Linked DNA regions of Aquabacterium sp. OR-4. The protein of the gene in region 2 interacts with the protein of the main gene of each other region in a pairwise test. Links are inferred from orthologs where the notes say so. Each region holds a gene or a part of one and is shown on either strand. Other genes may lie near its edges.

Region 1 (15,004 bases), on a different replicon or contig from region 2:
CGGCCACCATCCAGCCGGCGCTGCCGCCGCCCACGACCACCACCTCGCGCACTGCACGTTCGTCCTGCATGCCAGCCTCGCCTGCGTTCAATGCACAAGGCCCTGGCTGCAGCGGCAGCGCAGGGCCCGGGGTACCCGACGCGGCGCCGTGGCGGCAGGCCGCGGCGCCGGCGGCATCACATCTTGTAGTTGATGCCGAAGAGCATGGTGCGGCCGTACTTGGTGTTCTGGCGCACCTGGGTCGGGTCGTTGTTGTAGTACTCCTCGTAGGGCTCGTTGGTGGCGTTGTTCACCTGCACCAGCAGCGACAGGCCCTTGGCCGGCCCGCTGCTGAACTCGTAGCCCAGCTGCAGGTCGACGATGCTCTCGGCCTTGGCGTACTCGAACGCGCGGTCGGCGCCGAAGCCGGTGACCTCGGCCACGTACGGGCCGCGGTAGCGGTAGCTGGCACGTGCCGAGAAGCCGTACTTCTCGTAGTAGCCGGTCAGGTTCCAGACCTTCTTCGACAGGCCCGGCAGCGGCCGCGTGTCACCCGGCCCGAAGGGCTGGATCTGGCTCTCGGTGACCGACGCGGTGTAGACCACGCCAAAGCCGTCGAGCGACTTGCTCAGCATCGACAGCGGCACCGACAGCGAGAACTCGGCACCGCTGATCGACCCGCCGCTGCCATTGGCCGGCTGCTCGAACAGGCCGATGTCGGAGGTGGGCGCGGTCTTGCCGGTGGGCACCGTGACGCCGGCAAAGCTGCGCGGCACCTTCTGCTTGTAGATGTAGCTCTTCAGGTCCTTGTAGTAGCCGGCCAGGGCCACGTAGCCCTTGTTGCCGAAGTACTGCTCGAACGACAGGTCCAGCGCGTCGGCGCGCCAGGGCTTGAGCTCGGGGTTGCCGCCGTCGCCGGTCCACACCGTCGGCACGCGGCTGGTGTCCACGTCGAACTTGCGCGTGGCGCGCATGTCGTCCATGCGTGGCCGGGCCATCTGCTTGGCCATGCCCAGGCGCACCACCTGCGACTCGTTCAGCGACAGCGCCAGGTTCAGGCTGGGCAGCACATCGGTGTAGGTGGTGCCGGCGGTCTGCTGGCGCTGCTTGGAGCGGTCGGACAGATCCACGTCGTAGGCGGTCGAGCTCTGGTTGGTGTGCACCACCTGCACGCCGGCATTGCCGCGCAGGCCCTTGCCCATCACCTCGGTGTCGATGTCGGCCTTCAGGTAGCCGGTGCTGATCTTCTCGCGCACCGTCCACTGCTTGTTGATGATGTCGGCGTTGTTGACGTTGGCGCGCAGCGTGTACAGCTGGGCCAGGGCCTGGGCCGGGTCGTAGCTGAGCATCGACGGAATGCCGACGAAGGCCAGCGAGGTGCTGCCGCGCAGCATGCTGGCCGGCACCGTGGTGGGCGCGGCCTTCAGGTCGGTGAAGAACTCGGGCACGTCGCGCGACTTCTCGCGCTCGGTGTAGTTGGCGCCCAGGTCGATGCGGCTGACGAAGCCCGCCGAGACATCGCGTTGCAGCCCCATGCGCACCGACTTGAGCTCGTCGCTCACCTTGGGCTGCTTCAGGTAGCCGGCCTGGCCCCAGCCGCCCGAATCGACCAGGCGGATGATCGACGGATCGGCGTAGTTCAGCCCGGCGCGGATGCTGGGCACGCCGCCGCCATCGGGCAGGTTGACGGTGAAGGTGTCGGTGGCGCCGGTGCTGCCGGGCACGGTGCCCGAGTACAGCTCGAGGATCGACTCCGAGCGCGTGGCCTTCGACCAGCTCAGGTCGGTGGTGGCGGTCCAGCCGGCGAGCTTGAGCTTGTTGTTCCAGCCAATGGCCTTGATCTCGTCCTCGCGGGTGTTCAGGTCATGCCGGAACACCGGCTTGACGCCCACGTAGTCTGCCGAGGTGAGCACGCCGCCGCTGTAGGTGTTGGGCGCGGTCTGCGTGGCGCCGCTCACCTTGGGGTTGGTGAGCGTGGCACCCGACCAGGCCAGGCCGCTCTCGAAGCCGCGCTGCAGCGCGGTTTTCTCGAACTTCGAGTAGTACAGGTCGACCAGGCTCTCGAAGTCCTTGTTCGGCTTGTACTGCAGCACCGCCATCAGGCCGTCGCGCACCTGCTCGGCCGACTCGGCCCGCACCTGGATGCCGCCCGGCAGGCGCACATCGTTGTAGGTGGTGGCGCCGATCGTGCCGCTGCCGCTGGGGTAGCCCCAGCTGCGGTAGTACTGGTTCTGGTTGGGCGAATCCAGGCGCGCATAGCCCAGCGCCACGCCGATGGTGCGGTTGGCGAACTGGTCGATGTACGAGGCGCTGAAGCGGCTGCCATTGGCCCCGGAACCGCCGTCATTGAGGCTGCCCATCGAGTTGCGCTCGCCGCGCAGGTTCACCGCGATCGAGCGGCTGGCAAAGTTGAGCGGCCGCACCGTCTGCAGGTCGATGGTGCCCGACAGGCCCTGACCCACCAGGTTGGCGTAGGGCGTCTTGTAGATCGACACGCCGCCCAGCAGCTCGGACGGGTACTGGTCGAACTCGGCCGCCCGGTTGTCGCCGGTGCTGACCTGCTCGCGCCCGTTGAGCAGCGTGCTCGCAAACTGCCCGGCCAGACCGCGCACCTGGATCTCCTGGGCACGGCCGTTCACGCGTTGCGCCGTCAGGCCCGGCAGGCGTGCCAGCGCTTCGGCGATGCTGCTGTCGGGCAGCTTGCCGATGTCTTCGGCCGACACCGCCTCGACGATGCCGTCGGCGTTTTTCTTCACCGAGATCGCGCTCTCGATGCCGCGGCGGATGCCGGTCACCACCACTTCCTGGCTGGCCTGCTGCGCCATGGCCAGCTCGCTGGCGCCCAGCAACAGCATGGCGCAGCCCACGGCCACCGGCCGCACCTGGAACCCCGCTTGGCCGCGACCGCTGCGCGCGCGCCGGATGGATGTCGTCATGTTGATCTCCTCGTGCCCTTGATCGCCCCGCCCCCTGGCGGCCGTGCGGCCAGGGCATTCCGACAGGGATTGCAAAATCTGCAACGACACAAGTTTGTACTAAAACTAGATTGACGGGCAAGCGCAGGCGCGGTGCCAACCTCTCGGATCGAGGCCTGAATGGCCCCATTTGATCGGTGTAATCCCTTGGAAATACGGGAAAATCCGGGGGCAATGTGGCCAATCAACCACAGCCCATCGTGGTGTGACTTGTAGCTGAACTACAAATCTCGCCGGCCAGGTTTGTAGGCACCAATGCGGACGGAGCGCGGGTGGCCAACGGGCTGCGGCACCGCCACGCCGCCACGCTGCCCGAGGCCGAGCCTGCACCTGTGCGGCGCCACGCGGGTACAGCCGGCCGCCGCGAGCGCGGCGCCACCCACCCCGCGGGTGAGCGCAGGCGGGGCGATGAGCCCAAGGCAAATGGAGGAAAGCTGGGGCGGCGCACCGCCCCTTTCACTGCACGGCGCGGCACGGCACCCAACGGCCGCGCGCGACCCGCACGGTGGCGGGCGCCGCTCAACCGTTGCGGATCAACCCAGCGCCACCTGCTGCTCGATGGCCAGCGCGCCGCCGGTCAGCGCCGCCAGCGTGTCGGTGATCAGCGCGGTGGGAATGGCCGCCAGATAGGCCTGGAAGCGGCCCTTGGCCTCGAAGCGCTCGCGGAAGGCCGACGCAAAGAAACGGTCGGCAAACCGCGGCACGATGCCGCCGCCGATGTACACGCCACCGCGTGCACCCAGCGTGAGCGCCACATTGCCGGCAAAGCTGCCCAGCAAGGCACAGAACAGGTCGACGGTGTCGCCGCACAGCGCCTGATCGCCGGCCAGCGCGCCGTTGACGATGGCCTCGGCGCTCCAGGGTGCGGCCACGGGCTGGCCGTGCACCTCGCCCAAGGCCTGGTGCAGCAGCGGCAGGCCAATGCCCGACAGCAGGCGCTCGGCCGACACATGCGCAAACTGCCGCCGCACCACACCGATCACCTCGGCCTCGAGGGCATGGCCGGCAGCCAGCGTGGCATGCCCCCCTTCGCCAGGCAGGGCCACCCAGCCCTGGCGGGTGTGCACCACCGCCCCCACGCCCAGGCCGGTGCCCGGCCCCACCACGGCCAGAGGCGCCGGTGTGCCGGGCGCGGCGTGGCCCGGCGCCCGCGGCAGCCGCCCATCCGGGCAGCGCAGTTGCGCTGCGCCCAGACAGGGCAGCGACAGCGCCAGCGCCTCGAAGTCGTTGAGCATCAGCAGTTGCTCGACGCCCAGCGCCTGGCGCACCGCCTCGCGCGAAAAATCCCAGTGGCTGTTGGTGAACGCCACCCGGTCACCGGCCACCGCGGTGGCCACGGCAAAGGCCGCGTGGCGTGGTGCGCGCCACGCGCCACCCTGCTGGGTGGCCAGGTCATCCAGGTAGCTGCGCGCTGCCTCGCCCGGCCCGGCAAAGGCCGGCACCGAAAGCGTGCGCACCAGCGACACCGGTGCACCGGGCGCCTCGATCCAGCCAAAACGGGCGTTGGTGCCGCCAATGTCGGCCACCAGTCGGGGGAAATCGCGCGCCTGCGCCGCTGCCTCGTCGCGCGAGGCGGCAGTGGTGGCAGGCATGAGAACTGCTGGGGTCTCGGTCGTCGGCGTCAAGGCCACAGTGCGGAGGCTCGGGTTGTCGGGGACGGGCACCGTGATCGAACAGGCCCTTGCTGCGCTGCGTTCAACCCGGCCACCCAACCCGAGCAATCACCGGGCCAGGCCGCGCAAACACTGCACGCCGCGGGCCGAAGGTAGCAAAACTACAGCACCACAGCAAGCGGCAACATCCCCAAGGCAACTCAGAATTTGGCCGCTCTCTTAGAGGGAAATGCCTTGGTAAACCACTAGCACGCCGAACGCGGCGTCAGATGTAGTCAGGCTACAGGCTATGACATACTCTTCGCACCAGGCGTTTCGGGCACCTGCAACGCTGCCTGACGCAGCGTCCCGGCCGGTGCGCACCGGCGGCGTGCCCGATCCGACCGCAGCGATTATCGGCAAAACCACCGCGGCGGGCGGCTCCCCCGCCATCCGCACCATGGCGACTTTCGACAGCCCACGGCTCATCGCCGACATCGGCGGCACCTTTGCCCGCTTTGCGCTCGAGACCGCGCCGGGCGAGTTCACGCGCCCGGCGTCACTGCGCTGCGCCGAGCATGCCGATTTCCATGCCGCGGTGCGCGCCTACCTCGACACCCTGCCGCCCGATCTGCACGTGGGCCATGCGGCCGTGGCCCTGGCCAACCCGGTCGAGGGCGACCAGGTGCGCATGACCAACTACCACTGGGAGTTCTCGATCGAGGCCATGCGCCAGCGCCTGGGCTTCGACACGCTGCTGGTGGTCAACGACTTCACCGCGCTGGCCATGTCGCTGCCGCGCCTGCCCGCCGGCGGCGTGCGCCAGGTGGGCGGCGGCCAGGCACGGCCGCGCAGCGTGATCGGCCTGCTGGGCTCGGGCAGCGGCCTGGGCGTGTCGGCGCTGATTCCGGCCGGCGACGGCTGGGTGTCGCTGGGCTCCGAAGGCGGCCACACCAGCTTCTCGCCGCGCGACGAGCGCGAGATCGCGGTGCTGCGCCACGCCTGGCGGCAGTTCGAGCATGTCTCGTTCGAGCGCCTGCTGTCGGGCCCGGGCCTCGAGCTGATGTACCGCGCGCTGGCCGAGCATGCCGGCGCGCCGATCGACCCCGCCACCGCCACCCCGGCCGCACCCGAGATCACCCGCCGCGCGCTCGACGGCGGCGACCCGCTGGCCGAGCAGACGCTGGACGTCTTCTGCAGCATGCTGGGCACCACGGCCGCCAACCTGGCCGTGACCCTGGGCGCCACCGGCGGCATCTACATCGGCGGCAGCATCGTGCCGCGGCTGGCCGAGTACTTCGACCGCTCGAGCTTTCGCCAGCGCTTCGAGGACAAGGGCCGCTTCAGCCGCTACGTGGCGGCCATCCCCACCTACGTGATCACGGCCGCCGAGGCCACCTTCATCGGCGTCTCGGCCATTCTGGAATCACAGCTCAAGGTGATGCAGATGGCGCCCGGCGCCACCATCCTGGCGCAGATCCGGCGCGCCTGCAGCGAGCTCTCGCCGGCCGAGCTGCGCGTGGCCGAGCATGTGCTGGCCCAGCCACGCACCGTGCTCAACCAGCCGATCGCCGACATCGCCAAGGCCGCACAGGTGAGCCAGCCCACGGTGATCCGCTTTTGCCGCTCGCTGGGCTGCGAGGGCCTGTCCGATTTCAAGCTGCGCCTGGCCTCGGGCCTGACCGGCACACTGCCCATCACCCATGTGCAGGTCACCAACGACGACTCGACGGTCGAGCTGGGCGCCAAGGTGCTGGGCAACACGGCCAGCGCCATCCTGCAGGTGCGCAGCCAGCTCAACCGCGAAATGATCGACCGCACCATCGATCTGCTGGTGGCCGCCAACCGGGTGGAGTTCTGCACCGTGGGCCAGTACGGCGCGGTGGCGCACGATGCGCAGTTCAAGTTCCTGCGCTTCGGCATCCCCGCTGGCGCCTACACCGATCCGCGCATGCAGCTGCTGGCGGTGGGCGTGCTCAAGCGCGGCGATGTGGCGGTGATCATCAGCGCCAACGGCCGCCTGCCCGAGCTGCTGGAGGTGGCCGACCGCGCCCATGAGCGCGGCGCCGCCGTGGTGGCCATCACCGCCAGCCAGAGCCCGCTGGCCCGCAAGGCCGACACCGTGCTGGCGGTTGACCACGTCGAGGATTCAGCCACCCAGGTGCCCATGGTCAGCCGCATCCTGCAGTTGCTGGTCATCGACATCCTGACCGTGGGGGTGGCGATGCGCCGCGCCCCGGACGGCGCCGCGCCGATCGAGCTGCCACCCGCCGCCACCGGCCATGCCGCCAGCAGCCGCAGCCTGAGCGCCGAAAGCGCCAGCGCCTCGGGCACGCCCACGCTGTCGCACATGACCATGCACAGCCGCTGAGCCAGGTCGCCCGAGGCCGCACCCGCAACACGGCACAACGCAGGCCAAGCGCCTCACCGCCGCATCAGCAACCCAGTTGGGCCGCCAGCGCCAGCAGGCTGTCGGCGCTGGCGTCCACCGCGCAACTGGCGCGTTGCTCGCCACGGCCCGGGCCGCTCTCGTCGGGCCGCGGGATGAAGGCCGTGCGCAGGCCCGCCGCACGGGCCGCCGCCAGATCCGACGAATGCGCCGCCACCATCAGCAGCTGCGCCGGCGGCAGATCAAAGGCCGCGGCCGCTGCCTGGTAGACCACGGCCTGGGGCTTGTAGTCACGCGCCAGTTCGGCGCCGCAGACGGCATCCCACACCATGCCATTGCGGCGCGCCAGCGCCACCATCAACGCGATGTGCCCGTTGGAGCAGGGGGCCAGCAGGAAACGACGACGCAGGCGGGCCAGGGCCGGCACCACATCGGGCCAGGCATCCAGCCGATGCCAGGCGCGGTTGAGCGACTGCCGGGTGGCGTCGTCCACCTGCGCGGCCCACCCACGCTGCTGCAGTACCAGGTCAAGGTTGCGGCGGTGCAGGGCGTCCAGCCGGGCGTACGGCAGGCGGCCGCTGCGCACCTCTTCCATCGCCGGCTGATACTGCGCGCGCCAGTCGTCGGCCAGCTCGGCCCAGTCGGCCTGCAGGCCCAGCGGCGCCAGCGCCAGCTCGGCCTCACGCGCAACGCCGCCGCGCCAATCCACCAGGGTGCCGAACACGTCGAACACCAGCGCCTTCACATCGGCCAGGGAATCGTTCACGTCGAGACCTCCTGGCCGGCAGCATGCCATGGCCTGGCGGCCGCCTGCAGCCGCAAACCGGCTCCCCGGCGCAGGCTTCAGGCGGCCGTGAGGGCCATCAGCACTTCGGCATACCAGGCGCGGCCCAGGCCGGCGTCATCGCCGCCATCACCAGCGCCCAGACGCGCCGAGAGCACGCCCAGCAGCAGCCACGGTAGGCCGTCGGCCCGCTGGCCGGCATGCGGGGCACTGCCCAGCACCGGCGACCCGCTCAAACCGGCTTGCCCGCGGGTATCCAGCAGAAAGCAGCCGCGGCCCTGGTAGGGCACACCGTACGACGAGGCGATGCTGGCCTGCCGCACCAGCGGCAGGTGATGCACGGCATCCTGAAGCCCCGGCGCAAAGCCCACGATGGCCACCGGACACGCCGCCTCCACCGTGGCTTGCGGGCCGGGCAGATGGGCCGGCGTGAAGGCACGCAGCAGCGCCGACGGCGGCAGCGCCGCGCGATCGATTTCCAGCGCGGCCACATCGATCACGCCGCTGCCGTCGCGGCTTTCGCGCCAGCCAGCCTGGCCTTGCCGGTAGAGCGGCACGGCGCAGTCGCTGCAGCGGGTCAGGTCGCTCTCGTCACAGTGCAGTCGCAGCGCGATGTGGTCGGGCCGGTGCCCGCTGGCTTCATCAAGCAGCACATGCCGGCTGGTCACGAGAAACAGCCGCGCATCGCGCTCAAAGAAAAAGCCCGTCGCGGCAGTGAGCACGCGCGGGCCTTCGAATGTGTGGATGCGCACCGTGGTGCGCATCATCGGCTCAACCGATCGCCGCGGAGCGGCGGCGTCGCCAATCAGCCCGAGGCTGCGTGCAACGCTGTGCTCGAAAGCACCGATGGTGAGCTCGGAAATGGGCGCATGGATCAAGACTGATCGCGCCACTTCCGCATGCCGTTCGAGTACCTGGCGCAGCCGCTGCCGCTGCTCGTCAGAGATGACATGCAGCATGGCCGCAGCCAGCGTTTCCAGGGCCACCAGGCTGCCCTTGAGTTCGCAGATGCGCTCGGTGGCTTCCTGGAGGTTTCTCACGGCGGCTGGCGGCTGGTCCGGTGCCTAGAACCGGAGCCGTCCGCCTGCCCGTCCGGCGATCAGACCGGGCGGATGTTCGAGGCTTGGGGGCCCTTCTTGCCGTCGGTCACTTCGAACTCGACGCGCTGGTTCTCGGCCAGGGTCTTGAAGCCCGTGCCCTTGATCTCGCTGAAGTGAGCGAAGAGATCCTTGCTGCCGTCATCAGGGGCGATGAAGCCGAAGCCCTTGCCCTCGTTGAACCACTTCACGGTGCCGGTTTGAGTCGTCATGTCGATTTCCTTTGAAAATGCTGCGCAGCACACTGCCACGCAGTGCCAGTAGCACAGAAGTTCAACGGGGGGATTCGACCGGGACCCGGTGGCGACACCAGCGGGGAACAGAGGAGACCTCGAGAGACGGTCTATAGCAAGCCTGACTTTCCCGATGGTACACCGTTGCAGCCCGATCCGTTCGGACTATTTCTAGGCAGAAGCGTCAAACAACGGCCAAAGTGCCGCGCAGGCGAAACGCCAAGAAGCCGCAGCCCCGCCTGACGGTGAGCGGCTAGCCATCCCATCTTGAACGACAGCGATCGTCGCGCCAGTCTCGTGTCCACGACAACTCTGTCATGGACACGATGGAACACTCGACACGCAAGAAGGTGCGCCAGCATCCCCCCGCGCTGAGGCAACAGGTGCTGGCGGAATGCGAGCAGCCCGGCGCATCGGTGGCCAGTGTGGCGCAGTCGCACGGTCTGAACGCGAACATGGTGCATGCCTGGCGCCGGCAGGAACGGGTTGCAGCGGCCGCACAGGACGCGAATGCTGCGACTCCAGCCCCGCAGTTCATCGCGCTGCCGCTGCCGCCGAGCACGGCCGGCGCGCTGCCGGACATCCGCATCGAGCTGCGCCGTGGCGCGACCACCGTGAGCATCATCTGGCCCGGCCAGGCCGCCAGCGAGTGCGGGGCTTGGCTGCGGGAGTGGCTGCGTTGATCCGTATCGACACGCTGTGGTTGTGCACCCAGCCGCAGGACATGCGTGCCGGTGCCGACCGGCTGCTGACAGTGGTGGTCAACACGCTGGGCGAGGCGCGCGCGCACCACGGCTACCTCTTCGCCAATGCGCGCGCAAGCCGGCTCAAGCTGCTCGTGCACGACGGCTTCGGCGTGTGGTGCGCCACGCGCCGGCTGCATGCTGGCCGCTTCGTCAGGCACACGGCCGAGGCGGGCTCGGCAGCTTGCGCGTTGCAGCTCAGCACGCAGCAGTTCGAGGCGCTGACGCTGGGCCTGCCCTGGCAGCGCCTGGGCGAACTGGCCACCATACGCCGCTGCTGATCGAGCAATACGACGGCCGGGGGCCGTTGACAGCACAAGTGCCAATGGTGCCGTGGCGGCAGGCGCGGCACCATGCTGCGCATGCCGGGTGAATCTGCCGACGCCATCGATGTGACGAGCCTGCCGGCCGAGGTGGCCGCACTGATTGAGCGATTGAAGCAGCAGGCCCAGGCCGATGCGCATGAGCTGGCCCGGCGCGAGCGCGAGATTGCGCTGGCCCGAGTCAAGATCGACAAGCTCAACTTCGAGCTCGCGCGGCTCAAGCGCTGGAAGTTCGACGCCAAGACCGAGTCGATGACGGCCGCACAGCGGCTGCTGTTCGCTGAAGTCATGGCCGAGGACGAGGCCAGCCTGAGGGCGAAGCTGGCCGAGTTGCAGCGCGGCTTGCCCGAGACACCCAAGGCCCCGAAGGCGCCACCCCGCAAGCCCCGTCGCCGGGCACTGCCCGAGCACCTGGAGCGCGTCGAGCACCGCCACGAGCCCGAGGACACCACCTGCCCAAACACCGACTGCGGCCGGCCGATGCAGCGCATCGGCGAGGACGTCAGCGAGAAGCTGGACATCATCCCGGCGAAGTTCTTCGTGCACCGGCACATCTACGGCAAGTGGGCCTGCAAGTGCTGCCAGCAACTGCACCAGGAGCCGGCCGAGCCGGACGTGGTCGACGGTGGCATCCCGGCTGCGGGCTTGGTGGCGCACACGCTGATCAGCCGCTTCGTCGACCACCTGCCGTACTACCGGCAGGCGCCGATCAACGCACGTTCGGGCGTGCACACGCCGCGCTCGACGCTGGCATCCTGGGGCGGCGCCGGTGGCGTATCGCTGGAGCCGCTGTTCGAGTTGCAGCGGCGCTTCATCCTCAGCTGCACGGTGCTGCACGCCGACGAGACGCCGCTGCCGCTGCTGACCCGGGCGCAGGCAAGACGAAGAAGGTCTACGTCTGGGCCTGGGCGCGCAGCCACCACGATCCGCACCCGGGCGTGATCTACGAGTTCTGCCTGGGACGCGGGGCGCAATACCCGGTGGCCTTCCTGGGCGGCAAGGGGCCGCCATCGCCTGAGCCAGTGTGGAACGGCACCCTGATCACCGATCAGTACGCCGGCTACAACGGCGTACTCGATGCCAAGGTCTACCCGCAGCGCAAGGCAGCGGCCTGCGCCGCGCATGCCCGGCGCCGCTTCGAGGAACTCAGCCGCGGCGGCCACAGTGCCAGCGTGGTGGCCACCGAGGCGATGCTGCGCTGGAGCCGAATCTACCGGGCCGAGGCCGCCTTCGCCGAGATGGGCTGCGAGGAGCGTCGGCACGCACGTCAGGGCTTCAGCCGGCCGCTGTGGGAGGAGTTCGAGGTGTGGCTGAAGCTGCAGCGCACGCAGGTGCCGGACGGCACCAAGATCGCCGAGGCCATCGACTACAGCCTGAACGCCTGGAAGGCGCTCACGCTGCACCTGGACGACGGGGCGGTGGCCATCGACAACAACCTCATCGAGCGGCAGATCAAGCCGTGGAAGCTGGGCGCCAAGAACTGGCTGTTCGCCGGCAGCGCGCTGGCCGGGCAGCGCGCGGCGGTGGTGATGAGCCTGGTTCAGTCGGCCAAGCTCAATGGCCTGGATCCGTGGGCCTACCTGCGCGACGTGCTGGCGCGCATCCACCTGCACCCCAGCCACCGGCTGGACGAACTGCTGCCGCATCGCTGGCGGCCGGCCTGACTGAAGTTGAAGTTGATGGGACGGCTCGCGCAGTGGGTGGTGATCGAGGCCGACGTCGCCGTGCGCCGCATGAGCCACGACCAGAAGGTGCGCCTGGCCGACGAGATCTACGCCCAGCAGCCCAACATGCTCGCCTCGATCCTGGCGCTGCCGGGCATGGGGGCGGACATGTCGCAGCTGGAGGTGGCGCTGCACGTCCTGTTGGTCACCTTCCAGGCGATGAAGCTCAGCGGGCACCAGTGGCCGCTGATCACCGAGGACATCCAGGACGGCTGCCTGCAGCGCCTGACGGCCCGTGCGCGCTTCAACGAAGGCTTGCCGCAGGAACTGGCGACCAAGGTCGTCGAACAGTTCCACACTGAACATGCCGAGCGCTACCTGCTGGCCTTCGTATACGGCTGGCTCGACGAACACGACCTGATGGGCGTTCGCACCGAGGCGGAGAAGTACCTCATGCTGGGCGCGCTCAACCTGGTGGAGTGTGTTGCCTTCGTCGGGGCGGTCAAGCCCAGGCCATAGCAACGGGGCCAGTCCACTCGTCAAGATGGGACGGCCAGACGCTCACGCCTGACGCGCTTGCCGCGCGCTGCACAGACCCAAGCTGAACCAATGCCAATGCCAATGCCAATGCCAATGCCAATGCCAATGCCAATGCCAATGCCAATGCCAATGCCAATGCCAATGCCAATGCCAATGCCAATGCCAATGCCAATGCCAATGCATGGGCGCGGCACAAAGCAAAAAGCCACCCGCTTGGGTGGCTTTCGCTTCGCAGCTGACTCGTTGATTCAACTGCTGATTTCTTGGTTGCGGGGGCAAGATTTGAACTTGCGACCTTTGGGTTATGAGCCCAACGAGCTACCAGGCTGCTCCACCCCGCGACTGAAGCTAGCACTATAGCATGCTTTCAAGCGTCTGCAAGAACTTTCGTTGAGTCACAGGCCAACGGCGTCGAGCGTGCGCTTGAAGCGGGCTGCGTCCTGGTAGCCGATCACCCGGCTGGCCAGCAGCTCACGCCCTTGTCCATCAAAGAACAAGGTGCCCGGCGGACCGAACAGACCGAAGCGCTTGAGCATCGCGCGTTGATCCTCTGTATTGGCCGTGACGTCGGCCTTGATCAGCACGGCGGCCTGCATGCGCTGCGCAACGTTGGCGTCGCGGAACGTGAAGCGCTCCATCTCCTTGCACGAGACACACCAGTCGGCATAGAAATCAAGGATCAGGCGCTGACCACCGGCATCGCGCAGCGCGGCATCGAACTCGGCCTGCGTATGGATGACACGAAAGGCCGGCGCGGCGGGCTCGGCCGCACGGGCCCCGGCCACCAGATGCGCCAGCGGTTGCAGAGGATCGCGGCCTCCGGATGCCGCGCCGACCAATTGCGCCAGGCCCCAGGCCAGTGCCGCCAGACCCATGGCACGCCCGAGGCTGTCGCGCACCGGGTGCTGGTGCGCCGCATGCGGCGCAAAAGGTTTGAGCAAGAAGCCGAGCAACATCAGCAGCAGGCCCCAAATCGCCAACGCCACAGAGACCTGCAGCAGCGGCTGGGCCACCCACAAGGCCACCGCCAGCATCAGCACGCCGAACAGGCGCTTGATCATCTGCATCCAAGGGCCCGCCTTGGGCAACCAGCGTCCCGCCGACGCGCCCAGCAACAGCAAGGGCACGCTCATGCCCATGGCCAGCGCAAACAAGGCCCCGCCGCCCAGCACCACATCGCGACTCTGGCTGATGAACATCAGCGCGCCGGCCAGCGGGGCGCTGACACAGGGGCTGACGATCAGCGCCGACACGCCACCCATCGCAAACACACCCATCAGCTGGCCCGCGCGCAGCCGGTTGCAATGCACCGTCAACTGCGTGGTCATCGCGGCAGGCAGACGCAACTCGTAGACATCGAACATCGACAAGGCCAGCACGACCAGCAGCGCCGAGAAGACCCCGAGGGCCCAGGGCGTTTGCAGCGCAGCAGCAAAACCCTCCCCAGCCAGGCCAGCCGCGATGCCGAGCGCGGTGTACACCAGCGCCATGCCCAGCGAGTAGGCCGTGGCCAGCGCCAGACCGCGCCCGCGTGACGCGCAGGGCTGCTGCCCGACGATCAGCGACGACAGGATGGGCAGCATGGGCAGCACGCAGGGCGTCAGGCTGAGCATCAGGCCGAGGCCGAAGAACACCAGCAGCGCAGGCCAGAGCCGGCCGCTGCGCAGCACCTCGCCTACCGCGGCATCGTCCAGCCAGCCGCGCGCATTGCCCTGGCTTGCGGTGGCGCTGTTCGGCACGATCGGCGCTGGGCTGGTGGTCGCACTGCCGGCCGTCGGACGGCTGGCATCCAGCGCGATCTTCAGGGCCTGCGGTGGATAGCACAGGCCGGCATCCGCACAGCCCTGCACCACGACCTCCAGCGTGACCGGGGCGCTGCCCGCCGGCTGCAGCGGCACGCCCACCTGCAGCTCGCCACGGTAGGTCTCGACCTCCTTGCCGAAGTTCTCGTCGAACTTGACTTTGCCGGCAGGCACCTCGAGTGGGCCCAAGGCTGCACCCTCCGCCGTGATCTTCAGTGGCTCACGGTAGAGGTAGTAGCCCTCGGCGATGCGCACCAGCACCTCGGCACGCTGCGCCGACACCAGGGCAGCCGAAACCTGGAACGCCTGCTCCGGCGCGAGAAACTGCTCTGCGGCCTTGGCAGGAGCAACCCCGCCCAAACCCAGCAGCCAGACCAGAAACACCCCCAGCAAGGCCCACAGCCGCGGCGCGGTGCCAGGTCGGGGTCGCGGCCACGGACGGCAAAGCGGGAGATACATCAAGGCCCTCATGATGAAGACAGATTCTCGCTGCGGCACCGGGTTCCAATGGCGGTGCACATCACCATCCACGCGCACGAACGGGGCATGAAAAAAGCCAGCACTCGGCTGGCTTCTTCTGGGGCATTCAACAGGCACCGTCCTGCGGGTGTGCAGACGCCGCGGCTGTGTCTGCAGTCTTACTCGGCTGCGGCGTCGGCACCTTCGGCAGCGGCGGGCTCGGCGCGATCGACCAGCTCAACGAACGCCATCGGCGCGTTGTCACCCACACGGAACCCCATCTTGAGGATGCGGGTGTAGCCGCCCGGACGGGTTGCGAAACGCGGGCCCAGATCAGCGAACAGCTTGACCACGGCGTCACGGTCGCGCAGGCGCGAGAACGCCAGGCGCTTGTTGGCCAGGGTGGGCTCCTTGCCCAGGGTGA
Region 2 (15,109 bases):
CCCCTTCGTGTTCGGCCGCGGTGGCGAGGAGGCCGAGGCGCTGGCCGCAGCCGGCATCCCCTTCGAGGTGGTGCCCGGCATCAGCGCGGCGCAGGGCGCGGCGGCGGCCTTCGGCCTGCCGCTGACCCACCGCGACCATGCCCAGCGCCTGGTGCTGGCCACCGGCCATGGGCGCGACGACGAGGCCGGCGGCGAGCCCGCGCTCGACTGGCCGGCGCTGGCCCGGCCCGGCCAGACCCTGGTGTTCTACATGGGTCTGCGCGCCTTGCCGCAGATCTGCGCGGCCCTGGTGGCCCATGGCCTGCCGGCCGCCACGCCGGCGGCCACCATCGAGCGCGCCAGCACGGCGGACCAGCGCATCACCCATGGCAGCCTGGCCACGCTGCCGGCGCGCGTGCTGGCGCAGCAGGTGCAGGCGCCGGCGCTGATCGTGGTGGGCACGGTGCTGGCGCTGCAGCCGGTGCTGGCGGCCGCGCTGGCGGTGCGGCCCGCGGCACCGGCCTTGGTGCCTGCCGCGTCCATCGCCGCGGTCAATGTCGCGGTCAATGTCGCGGTGAGCGCCGCGGTCAACGTTGCAGTGAGTTCGGCGCTGAGCGCCCCGGTGCCGGCACGGGCCGTGGCCGAGAGTCCGGCTTGACCTGAGTCAAGTCCGACGACGCAGCGGCTTCCCACAATGGCGACTCCGCTGCGACGCGCCAATGACGGCACGTCGGCGTAACGCCAGTTGCCATGCCGTCACCCTGCGTCTTTGCGTGCGAGCCGTCCGGCTTGCCATTGCCATTGCCATCGCAATCGCAATTTCCATTGCCATTGCCGGTTGCGGGCCCGCCCCCAGACCTGCTCCAGCTCCAGCCCCAGCCCCAGCCCCAGCCCCAGCCCCAGCCCCAGCCGCCAGCGCGGGTCGGGCCGCTGCGCCGCTGCTGTTGCAGGCGCAGGGCCTGGTGGCGGCGCGCGCCGGCCGCCCGTTGTGGGGGCCGCTGTCGCTCAACCTGGAGGCTGGGCAGCTGCTGCATGTGCAGGGCCCCAATGGCTGCGGCAAGACCACGCTGCTGCGCACGCTGGCCGGCCTGCGGCCGCCGGCGCTGGGCCAGGTGCGGCTGCAGCGCCCGGCTGCCGGGCTGTGGTGGCTGGGGCACACGCTGCCGCTGGCCGACGCGCTGGACGCCCGGCGCAACCTGCACCAGTGGCTGATGCTGGCCGGCGAGCCCGACGGCGGCACGCTGCCCGCGCGCATCGACGCCCAGCTGGCGCAGCTGCAGGTGCCGCCCGCGCAGGCGCTGCGCACGCTGTCGGCCGGCCAGCGGCGCAAGGTGGCGCTGGCGGTGCTGGCCCTGCTGCCGCGCGCGGTGTGGCTGCTGGACGAACCCTTTGATGCGCTGGATTCGGCCGGCTGCGACTGGCTGGCCGCCCTGTGCCAGGCCCAGCTGCGGCGCGGCGGCGCGGTGGTGCTCAGCTCGCACCAGGCGCTGCCCGCGGCCCTGAGCGGGGCCCAGGTGCTGCGGCTGGCCGCCGCGGCGCCGCCGCCGGCCCGCGCGCCATCGTCCAGCCGGTCAGCGGGCCTGGCATGGGCCTGACCCCGCCATCCGCCGCGCTGCCGCTGGCCGGCCTGCAGGCCGCGGCCGATCGGCACTGGACGCCGGCGCTGCGGGCCATCGTCGGCCGCGAATGGCAGCTGGCCTGGCAGCGCCCGGCCGATCTGGCGCTGCAGGCGGTGTTTTTTGTCGTCGTGACCAGCCTGTTCCCGCTGGCGCTGCGGCCCGAGGCGGCCACGCTGCAGCTGCTGGCGCCCGGTGTGCTGTGGGTGGCGGCGTTTCTGGCCGTGCTGCTGGCCAGCGCGCGCCTGTTCGACGACGACCTGCGCAGCGGCTGGCTCGACCAGTGGCGCCTGGCCGGCGTGCCGCTGGCGCTGCTGATGGCCGCGCGCATGGCGGTGCAGTGGGTGCTGGCCGCGGTGCCGGTGCTGCTGGTGGCGCCGCTGGTGGCGCTGCAGTTCGCGCTGGCGCCGCAGGCCCTGGGCACCTTGCTGCTGGCGCTGGCGCTGGGCACCGGCGTGCTGGCCCTGCTGGCCGCCGCGGCCGCGGCACTGTGCGCCGGCGCGCGCGGCCAGGCTGCGCTGGCGGTGCTGCTGGTGCTGCCGCTGGCCACGCCGGCGCTGGTGTTCGGCACGCTGGCCGTGGCCCAGGCGCAGCGTGGCCTGCCGGCCGCAGCCGAGCTGTCTTTGCTGGGCGCCCTGCTGGCGCTGGCCGCGGTGCTGGCGCCCTGCACCGCGGCGGCCGCGGTGGCCGCGGCGATAGAGGAATGAGCGGAGCAAGACCATGTCGCTGAACCGAATCGTGTTCTGGTTTGCCAGCCCGCCCCGCGCCGATGCGCTGGCGCGGCGCCTGATCCGCCCGCTGTCGTGGCTGGCGCTGGCCCTGGCCGTGCCGGGGCTGTGGCTGGGCTTCGTGGTCACGCCCGCCGATGCCGTGCAGGGCGAGGGCTACCGCCTGATCTACCTGCATGTGCCGGCCTCGTGGCTGGCCATGTTCTGCTACGCCATGCTGGCGCTGTGGAGCGCCGTGGGCCTGGTCTGGCGCACCCGGCTGTCGTTCGTGATGGCGCAGGCGCTGCGGCCCAGCGCGGCGCTGTGGGCGGCACTGAGCCTGGCCAGCGGGGCGCTGTGGGGCCGGCCGATGTGGGGCAGCTGGTGGGTGTGGGATGCGCGGCTGACCTCCTCGCTGCTGCTGCTGCTGCTGGTGCTGGGCCAGCTGGCGCTGCAGCGCGCGCACGACGACCCCGAGCGCGCCGACCGCAGCACCGCGCTGCTGGCGGTGCTGGGTGCGCTGAACCTGCCGGTCATCTACTTCTCGGTGCAGTGGTGGAACACGCTGCACCAGGGCGCCACCATCACCAGCAGCGGCGCCCGCATGGCCACGCCGATGCTGGTGGCCCTGCTGCTGTGCAGTGCTGCCGCCTGGGCCTGGACGGCCGCCGTGGTGCTGCGCCGCTTCCGGCTGCGCCTGGCCGCGCGCCAGCGGGCCAGCCACTGGCTCGACGCCTTGCGCGGCCAGGCCAGCGGGCCAGGCCCCGCCGTCAGCGCCATGGCCGCCAGCGCAGCGGCCCCGCTGGGGCGGGCCAGCCACCACACCGTCCACGGAGCGCCTGGCCATGCCTGACTGGTTGAACACCCTGCTCACCCCCTGGTGGCCCGATCTGGCGGCCTTTGCGCGCATGGGGCGCCACGGCGCCTATGTGTGGCCCACCGTGGCCCTCACCGCGCTGGCCCTGGCCGCCGAGTGGGCCTGGCTGCGGCGCGAGCAGGCCGAAGCCGGCCTGGCGCAGGGCCCGGAGGCTCGGCCATGAAGCCGCGCCACCGCCGCCTGCTGCTGGGCCTGGCCGTGCTGGGCCTGCTGGGTGTGGCCGGCACGCTGGCCGCGCGCGCGCTGCGCAGCAACCTGGTGTTTTTTGTCACGCCGGCCCAGGTGCTGGCCGGCGAGGCCGCCGGCCGCGAGCAGCTGCGCCTGGGCGGCATGGTGCAGGCCGGCTCGATCCGGCGCGGGGCCGACGGCATGCAGGTGCAGTTCGTCATTGCCGACCGCCGCCACGCCGTGCCGGTGCTGTACCGCGGCGTGCTGCCCGACCTGTTTGCCGAGGGCCAGGGGGCGGTGGCGCAGGGCCGGCTGCAGCCCGATGGCAGCCTGCTGGCCAGCGAGGTGCTGGCCAAGCACGACGAGAACTACCGCCCGCCCGGCGTGGAGATGCCGCCGCAGGCCACCGCCGCGGCGCCCCTGGGGGCCCGGCCATGACCGGCGAGCTGGGCCAGCTGGCCCTGGTGCTGGCCTTTGCCGCGGCCGCGCTGCAGGCGCTGGCCGGCCTGGCGCCGGCTGCCTGGGGCGCGCCGCCGCGCCTGGCGGCAGCGGCACTGCGGGTGCAGGCGCTGGCGGTGGCCGGGGCCTTCGTGGCGCTGGCCGCGGCCTTTGCGCAGCGCGACTTTTCGCTGGTCTACGTGGCCCAGCACAGCAATGCCCAGCTGCCGCTGGTCTACCGGCTGGCGGCGGTGTGGGGCGGCCACGAGGGCTCGATGCTGCTGTGGGCGCTGGTGCTGGCCGGCTGGAGCCTGCTGGCCGCCCCGGTGCTGCAGCGGCGCGACGCCGCGCTGGCGCGCAGCAGCGTGGGCGTGCTGGGCGCCGTGTCGGTGGCCATGCTGGGCTTCGTGCTGCTGGCCTCGAACCCCTTTCTGCGCCTGCTGCCCGCGGCGCAGGACGGACAAGACCTCAACCCCATGCTGCAGGACCCCGGCCTGGTGTTCCATCCGCCGCTGCTGTACCTGGGCTATGTGGGCACCGTGGTGCCGTTTGCCGTGGTCATCGCGCGGCTGCTGCGGCCCACCGCCGACGAAGCCTGGGTGCGCCTGCTGCGGCCCTTCGTGCTGGCCGCGCTGGCCTGCCTGACCCTGGGCATTGCGCTGGGCAGCTGGTGGGCCTATTACGAACTGGGCTGGGGCGGCTGGTGGTTCTGGGACCCGGTGGAGAACGCCTCGCTGATGCCCTGGCTGGCCCTGGCCGCGCTGCTGCACGTGCTGCCCGCGCGCGAGCAGCGCGGCAGCTTTGCGCTGTGGACCGGCGTGCTGGCGGTGGCAGCCTTCGCGCTCAGCCTGGTGGGCACCTTCCTCGTGCGCTCGGGGGTGCTGACCTCGGTGCATGCCTTTGCCAGCGATCCGCGCCGCGGCGTGTGGATGCTGGCGATGGTGGCCGCCACGCTGCTGGTGGCCACCGCGCTGCTGGGCACGCAGGCCGCGCGGCTGGCCGCGCGCCGCGCGCCCGGCCCCTGGACGCTGGCCTCGCGCGAGGCCGGCCTGGCACTGGCCGGCGCGCTGCTGATGGCGGCCTGCGGCTCGGTGCTGCTGGGCACGCTGTACCCGCTGGCCATCGATGCGCTGCAGGCCGGCAAGCTGTCGGTGGGCGCACCGTACTTTGACGCCGTGCTGCAGCCGCTGCTGCTGCCGCTGCTGGCACTGGCCGGCCTGGCGCCCTGGCTGCGCTGGGGTGGCGCCCGGCTGCGCCGCGATGGCACCACCCAGGCCGCGCAGGCGCCGCACACCGCCAAGCGGCCCCAGCAGGCCTGGCACACCCGGCTGCCGCGGCCGGCCCTGGCCGGCCTGGCGCTGGCGTTGACGGGCGTGGCGCTGGCCTGGCTGCTGCAGGCGCGGTTTGGCCAGGTCAGGCCGGCGGTGTGGCTCACGCTGTGCCTGGCCGGCTGGCTGGCTGGCGCCACGCTGGCGCATGCGCTGCCGCGCCTGGGCCGGCTGGGGGCCAGTGCCTGGGGCATGACGATCGCCCACCTGGGCGTGGCGGTGTTTGCCGCCGGGGTGGCCATGGTCAACGGCCATGGCCAGGAGCGCGATGCCACGCTGGCGCCGGGCGAGCAGACCCGGCTGGGTGACTGCCTGCTGCGCTTTGACGGCGTGCGGCCGCTGCCAGGGGCCAACTACGACGCGCTGCGCGGCCGCTTCACGCTGCAGTGCCCGGGCCAGGCCGCGCTGGCGCTGCAGCCCGAAAAGCGCGCCTACCCCGGCGCGGCCATGCCCACCAGCGAATCGGCCATCGTGCCGGGCCTGTGGCGCGACCTCTATGTGGCACTGGGCGAACCGGTGCTGCCGGCCGGCGCGGCGGGCCTGACGGCCGGGCGCGCCACGGCCACCCAGGCCGACGCCCTGGTCTTGCGCCAGGCGCCCTGGACGCTGCGCCTGCAGGTCAAGCCGCTGATGCGCTGGGTCTGGGCAGGCGCGCTGCTGATGGCGCTGGGGGCGGCCATTGCCGCGCTGGCCCGGCGCTACCGGCAGCCGCTGCCGCGCCCCGGCGCGGCGCCCCACGCCGCCTTGCCCACCCGCAGGCCCCACACCTGGGCTGGAGACCCGACATGAGCCTTGCTTCAGCATCCGCCTCCGCCTCCGCCGCCGCGGCGCCGCCCCAGCCCGCGCTGCCGCCAACGGCCACGCCGCGCCGGCGCTGGCCGCTGGGGCTGGCCCTGGGCGCGGTGGCCGCCTTGCTGGGTCTGCTGGCGCTGGGTCTGCGGCAGGACCCGACGGCGCTGCCCTCGGCGCTGCTGGGCCAGCCTTTCCCGGCCTTTGACCTGCCCCGCCTGGGCGCCGCCGATCCGGCCGCCCAGGCCGCGCCGGCAGGCCCGGCGCTGCGCCACACCGCACTGGCGGGGCGAGCGCGGGTCATCAACGTGTGGGCCAGCTGGTGCGGCACCTGCCGCGAGGAACACCCGGCGCTGCTGGCGCTGGCCGCCGAGCTGCGCGCGCAAGGCCGCGCCGATCAGCTGCTGGGCCTGAACCACAAGGACCACGACGCCGCCGCCCGGCAGTGGCTGAGCCGCCAGGGCGGCGACCCCTATCACGCCAGCATCGTGGATGCCGATGGCCGCCTGGGCCTCGAGCTGGGTGTCTACGGCGTGCCGGAGACCTTTGTCACCGATGCCGCCGGCCGCATCGTGCACCGCCATGTCGGCGCGCTGACGCCGCAGGTGATCCGCGAGCGCATCCTGCCGCTGCTGGCGGCGGGCGTGGCCGGAGCCGGCCGATGAGCGCGCGCCGAGCGCTCCTGCGGGCCCGCGTGGCGGCCAGCGCGGCCGGCCTGTGCGCCACGCTGGCGCTGGCCGCGCCCGGCACCGCCCCGCAGGCACCGCAGACACCGCAGGCCCTGACAGAGCCCACCATGGCGGCGCCGTACGACGAGGCGCTGCAGCAGCTGCTGCGCGAGCTGCGCTGCGTGGTCTGCCAGAACCAGAGCCTGGCCGATTCAACCGCGCCGCTGGCGCAGGACATGAAGCGCGAGATCACCCAGCGCCTGGCCCAGGGCCAGACGCCCGAGCAGGTGCGCCACTGGCTGGTGGCGCGCTATGGCGACTTCGTCACCTACCAGCCACCGCTGACAGCCGCCACCGCGCTGCTGTGGGTGGTGCCCGGGCTGCTGGCCTTGGCCGGAGTGGCCACCGTGGCCCGCGCGGCCCGGCGCCTGCCCGGCCCGGCGGCCCCACCCACAGGAGATCGCGCATGAGCGCCGACATCGGCCTGGCCACCGCCAGCACCCTGGGCTGGGGCGCCTGGCCCTTCATGGCCGTGGCCGGCGCCGGCGTGGCGGCGGCCGGTGCCTGGCTGGCGCAGCAGACCGCGGCGGCCGAGGTGGCTGCGGTGGCCGATGTGGCTGCGGTGGCCGGAACGCCCGAACCGGCCGGGGCCGCACCCGCCACTGCATCCGCCGAACCTACCGCTGCACCTGCCGCCGCGCTGGCCCTGCCGCGCGCGCCGCGTGCGCGCCGCCTGTGGTTCTGGGGCGTGGCGGCCGGGCTGCCGCTGGCGGTGGCCGCGCTGTACGCCGGCCAGGGTGAGCTGCGCGCGCTCGACCCGGCCCAGCACCGCGCCGCGCCCGATGCCGCCAGCATGGTTCTGCGGCTCGAGCGGCGGCTGGCCGCCGCGGCCGGGCAGGCGCGCCCCGAAGAGTGGGCCATGCTGGCACGCTCATACCGCGTGCTGGACCGCCAGGCCGAGGCCGCGCAAGCCTACGAGCGCGCGGCGGCGCTGGCGCAGGGCGATGCCGATCTGCTGATCGACTGGATCGAGGCCCGGCTGATGGCCGCCGGGCGGCGCTTTGACGCGCGTGCGCTGCAGCTGCTGGCGCAGGCGCAGGGCCTGGCGCCGCAGCACCCCGGCGTGCTGCTGCTCGACGGCCTGGCCGCGCTGCAGCAGGCCGACCGGCCGCGGGCCCAGGCCCGCCTGCAGGCCTGGCTGGCCACCCAGCCCGACGACACCGCCGATCGCGCGGTGGTGGTGCAGGCGCTGGCCGATCTGGCCGCCGGGCGCGATCCGCGCCGGCCCTGAGCGCTGCGCCGGCCGCTGCGGCCGGCGTGGCCGCTCAGCGGCCCCTAGGTTGACCTCTTGGTTGACCTCTTGGCCGACCTCTTGGCCGACCCACTGGCCGACCCACTGGCTGACCTCTTGCCGGACCCTCAGCCGCCGCTGGCCGCGCTGGCGCCTGCCGCAGGGGCCTTGGCGCCTTCGTCGGCCGCGTGGTGCGCCGGGGCCATGGCCGGGGCCTGCACCGCGGCGGCCTTGTCGGCGCCGATGTGCTGCTCGATCGGCGGCAGCGTGTGGGCAATGCCCTTGTGGCAGTCGATGCAGGTCTGGCCGGCATTGAAGGCCACCTGGTGCTTGGTGGCGGCGCGGCGGTTCTGCTCGGCGTAGTCCATGTAGCTGAAGTCGTGACAGTTGCGGCATTCGCGGCTGTCGTTCTTCTTCATGCGGTCCCACTCGTGCTGGGCCAGCTCGGCGCGCTTGGCGTTGAACTTCTCCGGCGTGTCGATGGTGCCCAGGATCTTGTGCAGCACCTCGTTGCTTGCCTGGATCTTGCGGATCATCTTCGGGCCCCATTCCTTGGGCACGTGGCAGTCGGGGCAGGTGGCGCGCACGCCGGTGCGGTTCTGGTAGTGGATGGTGTTGCGGTACTCGGCGTAGACGTTGTCGCGCATCTCGTGGCACGAGATGCAGAAGGCCTCGCGGTTGGTCCACTCCATCGCGGTGTTGAAGCCGCCCCAGAACAGGATGCCCAGTGCAAAGGCCAGGCCGAAGCCGCCGGTGGCCAGCAGCCAGAAGCGGCGGATCAGGCCGGGCCGGGCCCGGCTCTTGTCGTTCTCGTGGTCGTTCACGTCATGTCTCCTTCAATGCGCGGTGCCGGCACGCCGGCCGCTGCCTCGGGCCGGCGGATCACTGCAGCCCCCGCGCACGCTGGAAGCTGTTTTCCACCAGCGGCTTGGCATCGGTCTGCGGCACATGGCACTGGGTGCAGAAGTAGCGGCGCGGGCTGATGTTGTCGAGCTCGGTGCCCTCGCGCGACTTGAAGTGCGTGACGCTCACCTTGGTGGCCCCGGTGTTCTTGGTCTTCTGCCAGGCATGGCAGTCCATGCACTTGTTGAAGTTCTTGGTGATCTGGTAGCCGTGGATGGCATGCGGGATCAGCGGCGGCTGCTGCACGAAGTCGCGGTCCATCGGCGCGCGGTCGCGCTCCTGGTGGCCGCCTTGCGGCGGGTTGTCCTGGGTCAGCGGCGTGCCGCCGCGCAGCGCCTGGATCTTCACCGGCGCATCGGCGGCCTGCACCGAGGCGTTGTGGGCGCCCAGGGCCACCAGGGTGGCGGCGAGCAGGATCTTGGCCAGGGTGGGGGCCAGGGTGGGGAGTCGCATGGTCAGTCCCTCTTCGTGTCGAATCGGTGGGTGTAGCGGAAGACATCGGGGCCGCAGACATCGATGCAGCGGCCGCAGTTGGTGCAGTCCCGGTCGGTGATCACCGGGCCGTGGCCCTGCTTGCCCTTGAGGGGCGCCACGATCACCTGGGGTTCGGGGCACACGGCATAGCAGTCGGCGCAGTCGTTGCAGCGGCTGGCGTGGGTGGCCGCCACGCGCAGCAGGCTCTTGTGGCCGATCAGGCCGTAGGCCGCGCCCACCGGGCAGACATGGCCGCACCAGCCGCGCGGCATCACCGCCAGATCGAACAGGAACACCGCCGCGGTGGCGCCCCAGGCCAGGCTGCCGCCAAAGATCAGCGCGCGCTGGGTCATGGCCACCGGGTTGACGCTCTCCCACACGGCCAGGCCGGTGATGGCGCTGGCCAGCAGCACGGCGCCGGCCAGCCACAGGCGCAGCGGGCCGCGCGGCGCCCGGCCGCCGCCGATCTGCAGGCGCCGGCGCAGCCAGGCCGCGGCATCGGTGACCACGTTGACCGGGCACACCCAGCTGCAGAACACGCGGCCGCCCACCAGGCCGTAGAAGGCGATGACGATGGCCGCGCCGAGCAGCGCGCTCAGCTCGGGCACGTGGCGCGTGGCCAGCACCTGGGCCAGGGCGAACGGATCGGTCAGCGGCAGCACGCCCAGCGTCAGGCTGCTGGCGAGGTTGCCCTTGACGATCCACAGCCCGGCCCAGGGGCCCAGCAGAAACAGCGTGACGATGGCCAGCTGCGACAGGCGCCGCAGCAGCAGCAGGCGGTGCGCGCGCCACCAGCCCTTGGCCTGCACGGCCTCGCGGCCGGGCGCCGGCACGGGCGCCGGACGGGGGGGTGTTTGTCCAGCGGTCTGGCTGGCCGACGCGGCGTTCATCGGGCACGCTCGCTGGCGACAGGTGCCACAGGTGCGGCGGGTGCGGCCGGTGCGGCCTGGCTGGCCTGGCGGGCATTGCGGGCCGTGGCGCCGGCCGGGTCGTAGGCGGCGCTGCCACTGCGCAGCGGGCCCAGGTCACCCGGCACCGGCTGGGCGGGCAGGTTCTGCACCGGCAGGTCGTACTGCGGCTGGCCCTGGCGGTTGGCGCTGTCCCAGCCCTTGCGATAGTGCCGGCCCGGCGCGCCGCGGGCGATGGCCATCGGCAGCACCTTGATCGCGGCCTGCTCGAGCACGCAGCTCTTCTCGCACATGCCGCAGCCGGTGCAGGCCTCGGCATGCACGGTGGGCAGCAGCATGGCGTGGCGGTCGCTGCGCGGGTTGCTGATCTTGTCCAGCGTGATGGCCTGGTCGATCACCGGGCACACGCGGTAGCAGACATCGCAGCGCAGGCCCAGGAAGTTCAGGCAGTTCTCCTGGTCGATCAGCACCGCCACGCCCATCTTCGCCCGGGTGATGTCGGTCAGTGCAGGGTCCAGCGCCCCGGTGGGGCAGGCCTTGACGCAGGGAAGGCTCTCGCACATCTCGCAGGGGATGTCGCGCGCCACGAAAAACGGCGTGCCGATGGCCACGTCCACCGCCACACCGCGGTCACCGGTGCTGAGCCGCAGGTTCTGCGGCGGGCAGTCGCGCACGCACAGGCCGCAGCGCACGCAGGCGCCGAGAAAGTCGTGCTCGGCCAGCGCACCGGGGGGCCGCAGGGCCTGCGCCGGCCGGGCCAGCGCCGGCCGCGCGAGCAGCGCCGCACCGCCGGCCATCAGGCCCGCGGTGGTGGCACTGGCGGCGCCTTGCAGCACCTGCCGTCGACTGATCGCCATGGTGTTTCTCGGAGTCGGGCTGTTACCCGGCGCAGGCCGCAGATCCGGCCCGGCCGGGCTGCTGGCGTGGCCCCCTCGAAGGGCAGGCCGCGCGGGCGCCACGGGGGTGGGCCAGGCTCACGCCCGCACCACCTTGACCGCGCACTTCTTGAAGTCGGTTTCCTTGCTGATCGGGCAGGTGGCATCCAGGGTCAGCTTGTTGACCAGCTTGCCTTCGTCGAAGAAGGGCACGAACACCAGGCCGCGCGGCACCTTGTTGCGGCCCTTGGTCTCGACGTGCAGCGCGATCTCGCCGCGGCGCGAGGCCACCTTGACCTGCATGCCGCGCTGGATGCCGCGCGCCTTGGCGTCGTCGGGGTGCATGAACAGCACCGCCTCGGGCACGGCACGGTGCAGCTCGGACACGCGGCGGGTCATGGTGCCGGTGTGCCAGTGCTCCAGCACGCGGCCGGTGCACAGCCACAGGTCGAAGTCCTTGTCGGGGCTCTCGGCGGCCGGCTGGTAGGGCAGGGCGAAGATCACCGCCTTGCCGTCCTTGTGGCCGTAGAACTTGACGCCTTCGCCAGCCTTCACATAGGGGTCGTAGCCCTCGCGGAAACGCCACAGCGTCTCCTTGCCGTCGACCACCGGCCAGCGCAGGCCGCGCACGCCGTGGTAGGTGTCGAACGGGGCCAGGTCATGGCCGTGGCCGCGCCCGAACTCGGCGTATTCCTCGAACAGGCCCTTTTGCACATAGAAGCCGAAGGCCTGGCTCTCGGCATTGGTGTAGCCCTTGATGTACTGGCCGTTGGTCTTGCCCAGTTCGGCCAGCGGGAACTTGTCGACCTTGCCGTTGCGAAACAGCACGTCGAACAGCGTCTTGCCCTTCAGCGCGGGCTTCTTGGCGATCAGCTCGGCGGGCCAGACCTCCTCGACCTTGAAGCGCTTGCTGAACTCCATCATCTGCCACAGATCACTGCGCGACTGGCCCGGCGCGCTGACCTGCTGGCGCCAGAACTGGGTGCGGCGCTCGGCATTGCCGAAGGCGCCTTCCTTCTCCACCCACATGGCCGCGGGCAGGATCAGGTCGGCGGCCATCGCGCTGACCGTCGGGTAGGGGTCGCTGACCACCACGAAGGCTGCCGGGTTGCGCCAGCCGGGGTACATCTCGCCGTTGATGTTGGGCCCGGCCTGCATGTTGTTGTTGGTGGTGACCCAGTAGCACTTGAGCTTGCCGTCCTTGAGCGCGCGGCTCTGGGCCACGGCGTGCAGGCCGATCTTGTCGGGGATGGTGCCTTCGGGCAGGCCCCAGATCTCTTCGGTGTGCTGGCGGTGCTGCGGGTTGGTGACCACCATGTCGGCGGGCAGGCGGTGGGCAAAGGTGCCCACCTCGCGCGCCGTGCCGCAGGCGCTGGGCTGGCCGGTCAGGCTGAACGGGCTGTTGCCCGGCTGGCTGATCTTGCCGGTGAGCAGGTGGATGTTGTAGACGAGGTTGTTGGCCCAGGTGCCGCGGGTGTGCTGGTTGAAGCCCATGGTCCAGAAGCTGACCACCTTGACCTTGGGGTCGGCATACAGCCTGGCCAGTTCCTCGAGCTGCTTGACCGGCACGCCCGACAGCTGGCTCACCTTCTCGGCGGTGTAGTCGCTGACGAACTTGGCGTACTCGTCGAACGAGATCGGCTTGGCATCGTTGGGGTTGCCCTTGGGCTTGCCGTCGGCGCCGGCGTAGCCGTTGCTCTTGGCGTCCTTCTCCAGCGCATGGGCCGGTCGCAGGCCGTAGCCGATGTCGGTCTCTCCCTGCTTGAAGTTGACATGCTTCTTCAGGAACTCGGCGTTGACCTTCTTGTTCGAGATCAGGTAGTGCGCGATGTAGTTCAGGATCGCCAGATCGGTCTGCGGCGAGAACACCATCGGGATGTCGGCCAGGTCGAAGCTGCGGTGCTCGTAGGTGGACAGCACGGCCACCTTGACATGCGGGTTCGACAGGCGGCGGTCGGTGATGCGGCTCCACAGGATGGGGTGCATCTCGGCCATGTTGCTGCCCCACAGCACAAAGGCGTCGGCCTGCTCGATGTCGTCGTAGCAGCCCATCGGCTCGTCGATGCCGAAGCTGCGCATGAAGCCGGCCACCGCACTGGCCATGCAGTGGCGGGCATTGGGGTCGAGGTTGTTCGAGCGGAAGCCGGCCTTCCACAGCTTGGAGGCAACATAACCCTCCCACACCGTCCACTGGCCCGAGCCGAACATGGCAATGCCGGTGGGGCCGTCCTTGGCCAGGGTGTCCTTCCACTTGGCGGCCATCAGGTCGAAGGCCTCGTCCCAGCTCACCGGCACGAAGTCGCCGTTCTTGTCGTACTTGCCGTCCTTCTTGCGCAGCAACGGGGTCGTCAGCCGGTCCTTGCCGTACATGATCTTCGACAGGAAGTAGCCCTTGATGCAGTTCAGGCCGCGGTTCACCGGCGACTCGGGGTCGCCCTGCGTGGCCACCACCTTGCCGTCCTGCACGCCCACCATCACCGCGCAGCCGGTGCCGCAGAAGCGGCAGGGCGCCTTGTCCCAGCGCACCGCGCCATCGCTGGCCGGCGGCGCGCTGGCGGTGGCGGCGGGTGCGCCGTGCACCACGATCGGAATGCCCGCCACCGCGGCGGTGGCGGTCAGGGCCTGGGTCTTGATGAAGTCGCGGCGGTTGGCTTGCATGGCGTGGTGCGTGTGGGCGTTGGACGTCGTTCGGAGTGGCCGCAATGCTGTGGGGCCAGTGGGGTCTTGTCCTTGAACTGGTTCAAGCACGTTCGGGGGTGGGCGGCGCCGGGTCGTCGGGCTTGTGCGCCCTCAAATCGGCCAGGCCGTTGCGCCAGTCGGCATAGCCCTGCACCGTGGTGGCCGCCTCGGGCAGGTCGGGGCCCGAGTACTCGTAGACCAGCGCAGTGCCGAGCACCTGCGGCCACAGCGCCACCTCGGCCATGGTGGCGGCCGCGGGCCGGCCCTGGCTGTCTTCGATCACCACCACCAGCCGGCCGTCGCCAGCCTCGGGCGGCAGGGCCAGATCAACGCCGGGCAGGGCGCGCAGCGCCTGCTCGGTGCTGTCGCGGTGCTCGGGGCGGATGCGCACGATGACGCCGAGGATGCTCATGCCTCAGGCCGTCTCGTTGCACAACAGGAAAACTGAGCGTTCGGTCGGTGTCATGTCTGCTTCGCGTTGTCGCGTTGCCGCGTTGTCGAGGTATGCGGCCGCACGCTGCTGCGGCCGTCCGGCCATGCGGCGGCGCAGGCCGCTGCGCCCGGGATGTGCTCCGGACGTGCTGCGGGCCGCCATCGCCAGCGTGGTGGGGTGAACGGGTCAGGGGCGGTGTCGCACGCGGTGCATGCGCAGCAAACCCCATGGGCGCCCCCGTTGCCTGCGCCGTTACAGGCTGGGGGCCGGATGCCACGCCCGGCAGCAGGCCAGGGTGTGAAGCATCGATGCCGCACTGTGCCCAAGGCGCGGCGTGGCCGACTTGATGCGGATCAACTGCGGCCTTGCAGGGCGCTGCGGGCCGGCAGCGCGCGGCCAATCTTGAACCGGTTCAAGGAACGAAGCCGGGCGCTTCACTAGGCTGTGCCCCTGTCACATTCAGCAGAGCAGGAGGCCGGCGATGGGCGCAGGCGCAACAGGGGGCGGTCGTGGTGGATTCACCAAGCAGATGGCCCGCAACATCTTCTACGGCGGCACGGCCTTCTTCGTGCTGCTGTTCATCGCGCTGGTGACCGACAGCGCGCGGCAGATTCCGCAGCGCTCGAACCAGGCGGCACTGACGCCGGCGGTCGAGCGCGGCAAGCTCATCTGGGAAACGCGCAACTGCATCGGCTGCCACACGCTGCTGGGCGAGGGCGCCTACTTCGCCCCCGAGCTGGGCAACGTGGTGCCGCGCCGCGGCGCCGAGTTCGTCAAGGCCTGGATGAAGGCGCAGCCCACCGGCGTGCCCGGCCGCCGGCAGATGCCGCAGTTCCACCTGAGCGAGCAGCAGCTCGAGGACCTGGTGCAGTTCCTCGACTGGAGCAGCAAGATCAACACCGAAAAGTGGCCGCCCAACATCGAAGGGTAAGGCCGGACGTGAGTCCGTCCCTGCGGACGGAGGAACGCCTGCCGC

What was found.
Region 1: the proteins of N4G63_RS26260 (region 2) and dsbD interact in binary tests that used the Escherichia coli proteins (3 or more experiments, as listed by UniProt). The link is inferred for Aquabacterium sp. OR-4 from one-to-one orthologs.

Annotation. Positions count from the first base shown.
Region 1 is NZ_JAOCQD020000001.1:763,341-778,344, reverse strand. What follows is about bases 12,111-15,004. They hold dsbD (protein-disulfide reductase DsbD), read right to left. Parts: upstream 14,506-15,004; coding sequence 12,715-14,505; downstream 12,111-12,714. Other genes in these bases: rplQ (50S ribosomal protein L17), read right to left, coding at 14,760-15,004; N4G63_RS03205 (hypothetical protein), read left to right, coding at 12,111-12,298. Also shown: N4G63_RS03265 (tryptophan halogenase family protein), read right to left, coding at 1-70; N4G63_RS03260 (TonB-dependent receptor), read right to left, coding at 177-2,915; glk (glucokinase), read right to left, coding at 3,488-4,546; N4G63_RS03250 (glucokinase), read left to right, coding at 5,007-6,917; N4G63_RS03245 (haloacid dehalogenase type II), read right to left, coding at 6,982-7,731; N4G63_RS03240 (trypsin-like peptidase domain-containing protein), read right to left, coding at 7,779-8,759; transcription antiterminator/RNA stability regulator CspE, read right to left, coding at 8,819-9,028; IS66-like element accessory protein TnpA, read left to right, coding at 9,367-9,732; IS66 family insertion sequence element accessory protein TnpB, read left to right, coding at 9,729-10,073; N4G63_RS03210 (transposase domain-containing protein), read left to right, coding at 11,645-11,779; more of N4G63_RS03205, read left to right, coding at 11,795-12,110. UniProt on the Escherichia coli protein: Required to facilitate the formation of correct disulfide bonds in some periplasmic proteins and for the assembly of the periplasmic c-type cytochromes.
Region 2 is NZ_JAOCQD020000004.1:163,371-178,479, reverse strand. What follows is about bases 4,734-7,732. They hold N4G63_RS26260 (DsbE family thiol:disulfide interchange protein), read left to right. Parts: upstream 4,734-5,898; coding sequence 5,899-6,567; downstream 6,568-7,732. Other genes in these bases: N4G63_RS26250 (tetratricopeptide repeat protein), read left to right, coding at 7,037-7,732; N4G63_RS26255 (cytochrome c-type biogenesis protein), read left to right, coding at 6,564-7,040; N4G63_RS26265 (heme lyase CcmF/NrfE family subunit), read left to right, coding at 4,734-5,902. In the rest of the region: cobA (uroporphyrinogen-III C-methyltransferase), read left to right, coding at 1-637; heme ABC exporter ATP-binding protein CcmA, read left to right, coding at 924-1,574; N4G63_RS26285 (heme exporter protein CcmB), read left to right, coding at 1,565-2,302; heme ABC transporter permease CcmC, read left to right, coding at 2,316-3,155; heme exporter protein CcmD, read left to right, coding at 3,148-3,342; cytochrome c maturation protein CcmE, read left to right, coding at 3,339-3,785; more of N4G63_RS26265, read left to right, coding at 3,782-4,733; more of N4G63_RS26250, read left to right, coding at 7,733-7,861; N4G63_RS26245 (NapC/NirT family cytochrome c), read right to left, coding at 7,990-8,685; N4G63_RS26240 (nitrate reductase cytochrome c-type subunit), read right to left, coding at 8,744-9,217; quinol dehydrogenase ferredoxin subunit NapH, read right to left, coding at 9,220-10,128; ferredoxin-type protein NapG, read right to left, coding at 10,125-11,003; nitrate reductase catalytic subunit NapA, read right to left, coding at 11,121-13,679; N4G63_RS26220 (chaperone NapD), read right to left, coding at 13,762-14,112; N4G63_RS26215 (c-type cytochrome), read left to right, coding at 14,663-15,064. UniProt on the Escherichia coli protein: Involved in disulfide bond formation. Catalyzes a late, reductive step in the assembly of periplasmic c-type cytochromes, probably the reduction of disulfide bonds of the apocytochrome c to allow covalent linkage with the heme.